DNA from 2 places in the Mesorhizobium sp. M0159 genome. Region 1 is predicted to be linked to the other one. Evidence: riboswitches for the same ligand, from Rfam matches in the RefSeq annotation. Region 1 holds a riboswitch; the other holds the start of a gene.

Region 1 (5,436 bases):
TTCTCACTCGACTGGCCGCGCTACGAACTCATCTTCTGCGTTGCCCATGCCGACGACCCGGTGGTCAAGCCGATCACCGCCGCAATGGCGCGCTTTCCAGCTATTCGCGCCCGTCTTCTAGTCGGTGACGACCGCATCAGCGGCAATCCAAAACTCAACAATTGCGTGAAGGGTTGGGAAGCGGCGCATTATAGCTGGGTCATCCTTGCCGATTCCAACGTGCTTATGCCGAGCGACTACGTCCAGCACCTGATGGCGGCGTGGCGGCACGACACCGGCCTCGTCTGCTCGACGCCGATCGGCTCGCGGCCGGACGGCTTCTGGGGGGAGGTCGAATGCGCCTTTCTCAACACGCTGCAGGCACGCTGGCAGTACGCCGGAGAGGCGCTCGGCCTCGGCTTCGCGCAGGGCAAGAGCATGTTGTGGAATAAGCCGATGCTCGACGCCAATGGCGGCATCTGCGCGCTTGCTGCCGAGATCGCCGAAGACGCCGCCGCGACCAAGCTGGTCAACGGGTTCGGACTGCGGGTCAATCTTGTCGCCTCGCCCTTCGAACAGCCGCTCGGCCGGCGCACGTTTGGCGAGATCTGGTCGCGGCAGGCGCGCTGGGCGCGGCTGCGCCGCGTCACCTTCGCGCTGTTCTTCGCCCCCGAGATCCTGATCGGCGCAGCGCCGCCGCTGGTGCTTGCGCTGATCGCGGCGGCTGACGCCGGCGTCAGCCTGCCGGCAACCGCCATCGCCGTGCTGGTCGCGGCCTACCTGCCGGAATGCGCCTTGGCCTCGGCCAAGGGATGGCACCTGTCGCTGCGCACCATCCTGGCGATGATGGCGCGAGACCTGATGCTTCCCGCCATTTGGGCGCGCGGATGGCTGAGCGGCGCCGTCGACTGGCGCGGCAATGTGATGACTATCCAGACCAAGGCCGTCGCGGAGCTGGAAGAGACCCCGTCCGGCGCCTGATCGGCGCGTCCCCGCTCGCCTCTGTTCGGCCAGCCCTTATCCGGCAACTCTCAGTGCCTGCTCGATGTCTTCGAGCAGGTCGTCGGCGTCCTCAAGGCCAACTGACAGCCTGAGCGTTCCCGGTCCGATGCCGAGCTCGGCGCGGGCCTCATCGGTCAAGTTCTTGTGCGTCGTCGTCGCCGGATGGGTGATCAGGCTCTTGGCGTCGCCGAGATTGTTGGAAATCAGCACGACGTCGAGTGCGTTCTGGAAGGCAAAGGCCGCCTGCTTGCCGCCCTTCACATCGAGGCAAATCAGCGTCGAGCCGCCCGACATCTGCTTCTGGATCACGGCCGCTTGCGGGTGGTCGGCGCGGCCGGGATAGATGACGCGGGCGATTTGCGGGCGCTCGGCCAGGAAATCCGCGATGCGGCCGGCACTTTCCGTCTGCTGGCGTACGCGTAGCGGCAGCGTCTCCAGGCCTTTCAGCAGCGTCCAGGCATTGAAGGGCGAGAGGCTTGGGCCGGTGTGGCGGAAATAGTCATGCAGGTTCTCGTCGATCCATTTCTTGTCCGACAGAACGATGCCGCCAAGACAGCGCCCCTGGCCGTCAATATGCTTCGTGGCCGAATAGACGACGATGTGGGCGCCGAGCTGCAGGGGTTTCTGCTGCAAGGGCGTAGCGAAGACATTGTCGACGATCAGCCTGGCGCCGATCGAATTGGCAAGTGCCGCGACGGCGGCAATGTCGACTACCTCCAGCGTTGGATTGGTAGGGCTTTCCAGGAAAAACAGTTTGGTGTTGGGCTTGACCGCCTTTTCCCAATTGGCGATGTCGGTGCCGTCGACCAGCGTTGCCTCAATGCCGTATTTCGGCGCCAGCGTCTCGACCACCCAGCGGCAGGAGCCGAACAGCGCGCGCGCCGCCACGATATGGTCGCCCGCCTTGGCGCTGCACAGCAGTGCTGCCGTCACCGCCGCCATGCCGGATGCCGTGGCGCGCGCGTCCTCGGCTCCTTCCAGCGCGCACATGCGTTTCTCAAACATGTCGACCGTCGGATTGGCATAGCGCGAATAGATGAAGCCCGGCTCCTCGCCCTTGAAGCGGGCCTCCGCCGCTTGCGCCGTCTCGTAGACATAGCCTTGGGTGAGATACATCGCCTCGGAGGTCTCGCCGAAGCCGGAACGCAGCGTCCCGGCATGCACGAGTGCGGTCTGAGGCTTCCAGTCGCGCTTCTTGGTCATCATTCCATCCAAACACCAAAATTGGTCCAAACAACAAAAAACCGGTCGCGAAAGTCGCAACCGGTCCATATGGCCTTGCGGCCCGACGGTCCTTTAGCGACTTGTTTAACGTGGCTGCAAGCCGACCGGCCAAATCACCACGGGATAACGAGCTTTAGACCCGCGCCACGCTTGCGTCAATTGCCGGCATGATTAAGAGGGTTGTACCAAGCAGGTGCCAAAGGCGTCCACGGTCGGACCTGCGACAGAACAAGACCTCGCCCGGCGTTCGAACGGAGCCAGACCCTTGCGGCAGACAGGCATTCTTCCCGATCAGGATATTTCCACGCTGTTCCAGACGGGCGCGCTGAAATCGCCGCGCACGCTCGATGCCGATCAGATCCAGCCGGCCAGCCTTGACCTCAGGCTCGGCGACAAGGCCTGGCGGGTGCGTGCTTCCTTCTTGCCCGGCCCGGACCACAGGGTTGTCGACAAGCTCGACCGGCTGAAGCTGCACGAGATCAACCTCGCCGAAGGTGCCGTGCTGGAAACCGGCTGCGTCTACATCGTGCCGCTGCTCGAAAGCCTGGCGCTGCCCGCGCACATTTCCGCCTCCGCCAACCCGAAAAGCTCGACCGGACGGCTCGATATCTTCACCCGGGTAATGACCGACCGTGGCCACGAGTTCGACAAGATCGCCGCCGGCTATGAAGGCCCGCTCTATCTGGAGGTCAGCCCGCGCACTTTCCCGATCGTCGTGCGGACCGGCTCGCGGCTGTCGCAGATCAGGTTCCGCACCGGCAATGCGCTCTTGTCGGAAAGCGAGCTGCACGAGTTGCACCGCGCCGAGATGCTGGTCGCCACCGAACCGCCCAACATCTCAGGCGGCGGCATCGCGCTGTCGATCGATCTCGACGGCGACAAGGACGGGCTGGTCGGCTATCGCGGCAAGCACCACACCGGCCTGGTCGACGTCGACAAGCGCGCCGCGCAGGATGTGGTCGATTTCTGGGAGCCGCTCTACAAGAGCGGTGCCGGCGAGCTGGTGCTCGATCCGGACGAATTCTATATTCTGGTGTCGCGCGAGGCGGTGCATGTGCCGCCACTCTACGCCGCCGAAATGACGCCTTTCGACCCGCTGGTCGGCGAGTTCCGCGTCCATTATGCCGGTTTCTTCGACCCGGGTTTCGGCCATTCGGCGTCGGGCGGCACCGGCAGCCGGGCGGTGCTCGAGGTGCGTAGCCACGAAGTGCCGTTCATCCTCGACCACGGCCAGATCGTCGGACGGCTGGTCTACGAGCACATGCTGAAACGGCCGCAGGCGCTCTACGGCACAGATCTAGGCTCGAACTATCAGGCGCAGGGCCTGAAACTGTCCAAGCATTTCCGCACCGCGCGCTGAGCTTGGTCGCAAGACGTCAGCTGCGAAACAGATATTCTTTCGCGGCGCCAAGGCAGCCATGAAACTGACCGACAAAGAGCAGTTCTCGCACTGCCAATCGCTTCTTCCCCCAAATCCTCTGGTTTGCTTCTCGTCGTCAAGTGAGGCGCTTGAGCTGGACTGCAAGGGGAACAACTGCTTGCCGAGACATCCCAGCACATGGGCTCTGGCGGAGTCGATACCGCAGGCTCTGCCATTGTCGTTCAGTCTGTCAGCGCGGAGTGCGGACGTCATGCGATCCGCGTTGCGCATCAGAAAGCTCACTTGCGATTTCGAATAGCCGGTGGCCAGAAGCCGGTTAGTCATCGACATCCGGGCTTCGCGATAGGATTTTGCGCTGCATTGTCCGGCGCTGTAAGCCGCCGGGGAGAAATAGGCGAGGAACAGGACTAAACTTACGGACACAGTGCCAATCCGCAGGCCGTTCATTTTTCGCTCCTGAATTCTGTCACCAGTTTACAACGCCTTCACCGCCACCTTCACCGGCTGCTCGATTTCAAGCGGGTTGCGCAGCGGCAGGCCGAAATCCTGCGCCTCGATTTCGAATACGTCGCCGGCCTCGGTCCTGATGCCGTCGGCGAAGGACAGCGTCGCCGTGCCGAACATGTGTACATGCACGTCACCCGGCTGGCGGAAGGCCGAGTATTTGAAGTGATGATGCTCGAGATTGCCAATGGTGTGCGACATGTTCGCCTCGCCCGACAGGAACGGCTTTTCCCAAAGTAGCTTGCCGTCGCGCAGGATGCGTGAAGCGCCGCGGATATCGGACGGCAGGTCGCCGATCAGGATCTCCGGGCCGAACGAAGCGTTGCGCAGCTTGGAATGGGCGAGGAAGAGATAGTTCACACGCTCGGTGACGTGGTCGGAAAACTCGTTCGACAGGGTGAAGCCGACACGGAACGGGGCGCCGTCGTCGCCGATCACATAGATCCCGGCGATTTCCGGCTCCTCGCCGGCATCCTGGGCGAAGGCCGGCGACATAAGCGCCGCACCGGGCGCCACCGCCATGGTGCCGTTGCCCTTGTAGAACCATTCCGGCTGCACGCCGGTCTGGCCCTTCGCCGGCTTGCCGCCCTCAAGCCCCATGCGGAACATCTTCATGGAATCGGTCAGCTGTTCCTCGCCGTCCGTGCTGAGCTTCTTGTGCATGGAATCGCGGGTCGCGGCGGAGCCGAGATGCGTCAGCCCGGTGCCGGTGAGATGGAGATGCGCCGGATCGGGATGGTTGATCGGCGACAGCAGCCGGCCCTTCTTGTAGGCTGCGTCGAGATCGACGGTTTCGCCGAAGCCCTTGCGCTCGATCAGGGCGACAAGCCCGCTGCCGGTACGCGCGGCTTCCATCGCCAGCGAATAGACGCTGCGGGCGCCGTTGATGACGCGGGTCTTGCCGCCGTTGCGCGCAACGACGCGGATCGTCTCGGCGTCGTCGAGGATTTGTGAGATCAGCATGGTAACCCTCTCTGAATTGTGGGCTGGCCTGCCCTTTCTCGGCAAACCCTGCCCTGCGCGGCCCGGACCCTGTCCGCGCCTCGGTTGAAATTCTCGTCCGGATTGCGCTCGCGGATCAGGTCCCTCGGGGGACTTCTTTGCGCCGCCCGGCAGCGCCGCGATGTGACCCGTATGCCTCCTGGTTGCCTCTCAAGCCTTGTTCTTGTTGTAGACGTCGAAGACGACGGCGCCGAGCAGCACCAGGCCTTTGACCACCTGCTGCCAATCGACATTGACGCCCATGATCGACATGCCGTTGTTCATGACGCCCATGATGAAGCCGCCGACCACCGCGCCGATCACCTGGCCGACGCCGCCCATCGCCGAAGCGCCACCAATGAACA
Region 2 (5,436 bases), on a different contig from region 1:
AGCTGTCCTGGCCGCTGCCGAGGCGCCTCTCGCTGCAGACAGAAGGCCTGTCCGGCCAGACCGATCCGGCAGACGACACCGATCCCGTCTCGCTGTTCAGCGCCGGAACCGCCACGGGACAATTGCGCCCAAACGGCCCGGACATCGACTATGCCGGCAATTTCACCGATCTTGAAATCGACGCGGCGGCCATCGACGGGCGCGTCTTGCCGCCGCTGGACGGCAGCGGCGACCTGACGCTGAAGAACGGCGTGACACTGATCAAGGCAAATCCGAAGAGCCTTCGCGGCCAGGCCGCCGAAATCCACAAGCTCGATCTGTCGTCCGGAACCGCGCGCATCACCGTTTCCGGACCGCTGTCGGTCGATGACGACGGTCTCATAAATGCCGACCTGACAATCAGGCTCAATGATCCGAAGGCCGTGGCGGCAATCCTCGCCACCGCCATCCCCGAGCAGAAGAAACAGATCCAAACCGGCTTTGCCGGACTGGCGCTGCTCGGCAACCAGCCGTCGATGCCGCTGAAGATCGTCAGGGGCAAGGCCTCGCTCGGCTTCATCCCGCTCGGCAAGATCAAGCCGCTCGACTAGAGCAACTCCAGGAAAAGTGTGAAACGGTTTTCCGTCCGGAATTGCGCAAAAACAAAGAGATAGAGCGGTTCGGCGTTTCTGTGAAACGATGAACCGCTGTAAGCCAGGCTGGCCTGCGATCGGCCTGCCGCGGCTTATCCCCTCGGCGGGTGTTCGACTGCCTGGCGACCGAAATCCGGTACGTCGATATCCTGGCCGGCCTCGATGATCGAGCGGCGGACGGCGCGGGTGCGGGTGAACAGGTCGAACAGTTTTTCGCCGTCGCCCCAGCGGATCGCCCGCTGCAGCGAGGACAGATCCTCGGAAAACCGCGCCAGCATTTCGAGAATGGCGTCCTTGTTGTGCAGGCAGACGTCGCGCCACATGGTCGGGTCGGACGCCGCGAGACGGGTGAAGTCGCGAAAGCCGGAAGCCGAGTATTTGATGACCTCGGACTTGGTCACCGACTCCAGATCGTCGGCGGTACCGACGATGTTGTAAGCGATGATATGCGGCAGGTGCGAAACGATGGCCAGCGTCATGTCGTGATGCTGCGGGTCCATCGTGTCGATGTTGGAGCCGCAGCGGCGCCAGAATTCCGAGAGCTTTTCCAGTGCTGCGGGATCGGTACCGGGCAGAGGCGTGAAAATGCACCAGCGGTTCTCGAACAGTTCGGCAAAACCGGCGTCCGGTCCCGATTTTTCGGTGCCGGCCAAAGGATGGCCGGGGATGAAGTGCACGCCATCAGGCACATGCGGCTGCATCTGCGCGATCACCGATGCCTTGGTCGAGCCGACATCGGTGAGGATGGCGCCCTTCTTCAGCGCCGGCGCGATCTCCGCGGCGACCGTGCCTGAAGAGCCGACCGGCACCGAAACGATAACCAGATCAGCATCGCGAACCGCCTCTTTCGCATCCGTCGTATAGGTGTCGCCAAGGCCGAGTTGGCTCGCCCGTGCCAGCGTCGCGTCGCTGCGCGTCGAAATCGCGACTTGGCCGGCGAGTCCCTCGCGGCGGATGACGCGGGCCAGCGACGAGCCGATCAGGCCGATGCCGACCAGCGCGATCTTTTCGAACATCGGTGAGGTCATGGTGTTCTAGCTTTTCAGGAATGTCGCGAGTGCTGCGACAACGCCGCGATTGGCCTCTTCGGTGCCGATGCTCATGCGCAGCGCGTTCGGAAAACCGTAGCCGGAAACGCGCCGCAATATGTAGCCGCGCGCACTGAGGTAGTCGTCGGCGGCCGCCGCCGAATGCTTTTTGTCCTCGGGAAAGTGGATGAGGATGAAATTGCCGACGCTCGGCGTCACCCGCAGCCCGAGCCCGCTTAATTGCTCGCTCAGCCAGGCCAGCCAGGTCTCGTTGTGCGCGACGCTGCGTTCGATGTGGGCACGGTCGCGGATCGCCGCGATGCCGGCCTCGATTGCCGTCGCATTGACGTTGAAGGGTCCCCGCACGCGGTTGATCGCGTCGATGACGTGCATTGGCGCATACATCCAGCCGATCCGCGCCCCGCCCAGGCCCAATTTGGAGAAAGTGCGGGTCATGACCACGTTTTCCGCGCTGCCCACCAACTCGACGCCGGCTTCATAATCGTTGCGCCGGACATATTCGGCGTAAGCTGCATCCAGCACCAGAAGCACGTTTCGCGGCAGGCCGGCATGCAGGCGGCGGACCTCCTGGAACGGCACGTAGGTGCCGGTTGGATTGTTTGGATTGGCAAGGAAGATGATCCTGGTGCGCGGCGTCACCGCGGCGAGGATCGCATCGATATCGGCGCGTTCATCGGTCTCCTTGACCGTCACCGGGACGGCACCGGCCGACTGTATGTAGATCTTGTAGACCATGAAGCCGTGTTCGGTGATGATGGCTTCGTCGCCGGGCGCGAGGTAGGTCTGCGCCAGCAGGCCCAGAATCTCGTCGGAGCCGTTGGAGCAGACGATGTTCGCCGGGTTGAGCCCGTGCACCTCGGCGATCGCTTCCCTCAGGCGCCTGGCGCTGCCGTCGGGATAGACCGCGAGCTTGTCGGCGACCGCGCGCGCGGCCTCTATCGCCTTTGGCGAAGGACCGAGCGGGTTCTCGTTCGCCGACAATTTATGGACCTTGGCGACACCTTCAGGCGCCGCGCTCTTGCCGGGCACATAGGCTTCGATGTCCATGATGCCGGCGCGGGGCCTTGGACGTGTCTGATCCGGTGTCTGGCTCATTTCATGAAATCCGTCGAGAGTGCCTCCATCCGGAAGCCGCAGCGGAAATACAAGCCGTGGCCCGGAATGTCGAGGGGCCGGCAATTCGGGATCAAGAACTTGCCGTTGACGAAGCCATGCGCGAGTCATAGAAGAACGGCTACAGTTCCGTGGTGATTTGGCCGGTCGGCTTGCAGCCACGTTAAACAACTTGCTAAAGGGCCGTTTGCATCTTGTAACCGGCTTTGCGAAGGCATGGCCGGTTTTTTGTTGCCCAGACCGGTGGACAACTGAAGGCCGGGCAAGGAGATGTGATGGTCGCTTTGCGCGCGCGAAAAACCAACAACGAGGCCGACCAGCCGTCGAGCCCGGTGTTGCGTTTCGGCGCCGACAAGCCGCTCAAGCTCGACGCCGGCACGCTGCTGTCGCCGTTCCAGATCGCCTACCAGACCTATGGCACGCTCAACGACGCGCGCTCCAACGCCATCCTCGTCTGCCATGCGCTGACCGGCGACCAGCATGTCGCCAACACCAATCCGGTGACCGGCAAGCCGGGCTGGTGGGAAGTGCTGATCGGTCCCGGCAAGATCATCGATACCGACCGTTTCTTCGTCATCTCGTCAAACGTCATCGGCGGCTGTCTCGGCTCCACCGGCCCCGCCTCGACCAATCCCGCCACCGCCAAGCCCTACGGGCTCGACCTGCCGATCATCACCATCCGCGACATGGTGCGGGCGCAGCTGATGCTGGTCGAGCATTTCGGCATCGAACAGCTGTTCAGCGTGCTTGGCGGCTCGATGGGCGGCATGCAGGTGCTGCAATGGGCCTCCAGCTATCCGGAGCGCGTCTTCTCGGCGCTGCCGATCGCCACCGGCGCCCGCCATTCCTCGCAGAACATCGCTTTCCACGAGGTCGGCAGGCAGGCGGTGATGGCCGACCCGGACTGGCATGGCGGCAAGTATTTCGAGCACAGCAAGCGGCCGGAAAAGGGGCTGGCGGTGGCGCGCATGGCCGCCCACATCACCTATCTGTCGGAAGCAGCGCTGCACCGCAAGTTCGGCCGCAACCTGCAGGACCGCGAAGCCCTGACCTTCGGTTTCGATGCCGACTTCCAGATCGAGAGCTATCTGCGCCATCAGGGCATGACCTTCGTCGATCGCTTCGATGCCAACTCCTATCTCTACATGACCCGGGCGATGGACTATTTCGATCTCGCCGCCGACCATGGCGGCCGGTTGGCCGATGCCTTCGCCGGCACCAAGACGCGCTTCTGCCTGGTTTCGTTCACCAGCGACTGGCTGTTCCCGACCGAGGAGAGCCGCTCGGTCGTGCACGCGCTGAACGCGGCCGGCGCTTCGGTCTCGTTCGTCGAGATCGAGACCGACCGCGGCCACGACGCCTTCCTGCTCGACGAACCGGAACTGTTCGCCGCCATCAAGGGCTTCATCGCCTCGGCCGCGCGGGCGAGAGGGCTCGGCGCATGACCCCGAAAAGTTGCGGATTGTTCGGATCAGGACCATGTGCCAGGCATCAGCGCATGACCCCGAAAAGTTGCAGGCTTTTCGGATCAGGGTCATGCGTCAGGCAAGAGGCGAACGCATGAGCGTCAACCGCGCCCAGCGCGTCGACCTCGAAGTCGTCGCCGATCTCATCCCGCCGCAGTCGCGGGTGCTGGATGTCGGTTCCGGCGACGGCCTGCTGCTCGAATTGCTGCAGGCGACCAAGAAGGTCGACGGTCGCGGCCTGGAACTGTCGCAGCGCGGCGTCAACGAATGCGTGGCGCGCGGCCTGTCGGTTATTCAAGGCGATGCCGACAAGGATCTCCAATTCTATCCCGACAAGGGTTTCGACTTCGTCGTTCTGTCGCAGACCTTGCAGGCGACCCGCAATCCGAAGCTGGTGCTCGACGAACTGCTCCGGATCGGCAACCGCGCCATCGTCTCATTCCCGAATTTCGGCCACTGGCGGGTGCGCCTTTCGCTGCTCTTCAACGGCCGCATGCCGGTGACCAAGGACCTGCCCTATTCCTGGTACGACACGCCCAACATCCATTTCTGCACCATTCGCGACTTCGTCAATCTGTGCGACGAGCTTGGCGCGACGGTGGAAAAGGCAACCGCGCTCGACGCCAACGGCCAGCGGATCGGCTTCTCCATGCCTTGGTGGTTCTGGAACTTTTTCGGCCAGCAAGCGGTATTCCTGCTGAAACGATAGGTTTGACAGGCAGAAGCAACGAACCTCAGACCTGCGCAAGAAACCATATTTTCAATTTTCAATCCAATGAAGTTGCCCGGCATTCTTTGTTGCTTTAACAGGTCTCAAACGGGTTGGTTTGGGGGAAGCAATGAAGACGTTAGTATTAGCAACAGCTTTGATGTCGGCCACTTTGATTTCCGGATGCACGACGTCGAAGACCGATTTCCAGAATGGACAAGTCGCGTTGAGCGGCAGCCCGGCGCTGAAACGGCAGGCGATCCAGCGGTGCATGACCAAATTCAAGATGCGGTTCGGCAAGGTTGAAAGGGCAAACCTCGCCGCGCTCATGAACGTCCCGGATGCCGGATTGGAACACACGTTCTGCACGCGATTGATGAACGGCTTCGCGAACGGGAGGATCAACTACTCGGATTACCTGGCTGCATTGTCGCATGGCGACATGTCCAACGCGATCAAGGTGCTGC

The links. Region 1 has a riboswitch for S-adenosylmethionine ahead of NKJ32_RS04780 (O-succinylhomoserine sulfhydrylase). Riboswitches for the same ligand answer to the same signal wherever they lie in the genome.
Region 2: it holds a riboswitch for S-adenosylmethionine, as region 1 does, so the genes downstream of both, metX (homoserine O-acetyltransferase MetX) here and NKJ32_RS04780 (O-succinylhomoserine sulfhydrylase) in region 1, are expected to answer to the same signal.

The regions. Positions count from the first base shown of each region.
Region 1 is NZ_JAMYTF010000003.1:244,053-249,488, forward strand. It holds gene NKJ32_RS04775 (glycosyltransferase) at 1-960, shown strand, start outside; gene NKJ32_RS04780 (O-succinylhomoserine sulfhydrylase) at 997-2,187, opposite strand; SAM riboswitch at 2,258-2,335, opposite strand; gene NKJ32_RS04785 (2'-deoxycytidine 5'-triphosphate deaminase) at 2,471-3,565, shown strand; gene NKJ32_RS04790 (hypothetical protein) at 3,503-4,033, opposite strand; gene araD1 (AraD1 family protein) at 4,061-5,053, opposite strand; gene mmsB (multiple monosaccharide ABC transporter permease) at 5,243-5,436, opposite strand, start outside.
Region 2 is NZ_JAMYTF010000009.1:93,155-98,590, forward strand. It holds gene NKJ32_RS12475 (DUF2125 domain-containing protein) at 1-590, shown strand, start outside; gene NKJ32_RS12480 (prephenate/arogenate dehydrogenase family protein) at 725-1,660, opposite strand; gene hisC (histidinol-phosphate transaminase) at 1,667-2,776, opposite strand; SAM riboswitch at 2,916-2,993, shown strand; gene metX (homoserine O-acetyltransferase MetX) at 3,070-4,239, shown strand; gene metW (methionine biosynthesis protein MetW) at 4,355-4,969, shown strand; gene NKJ32_RS12500 (hypothetical protein) at 5,100-5,436, shown strand, end outside.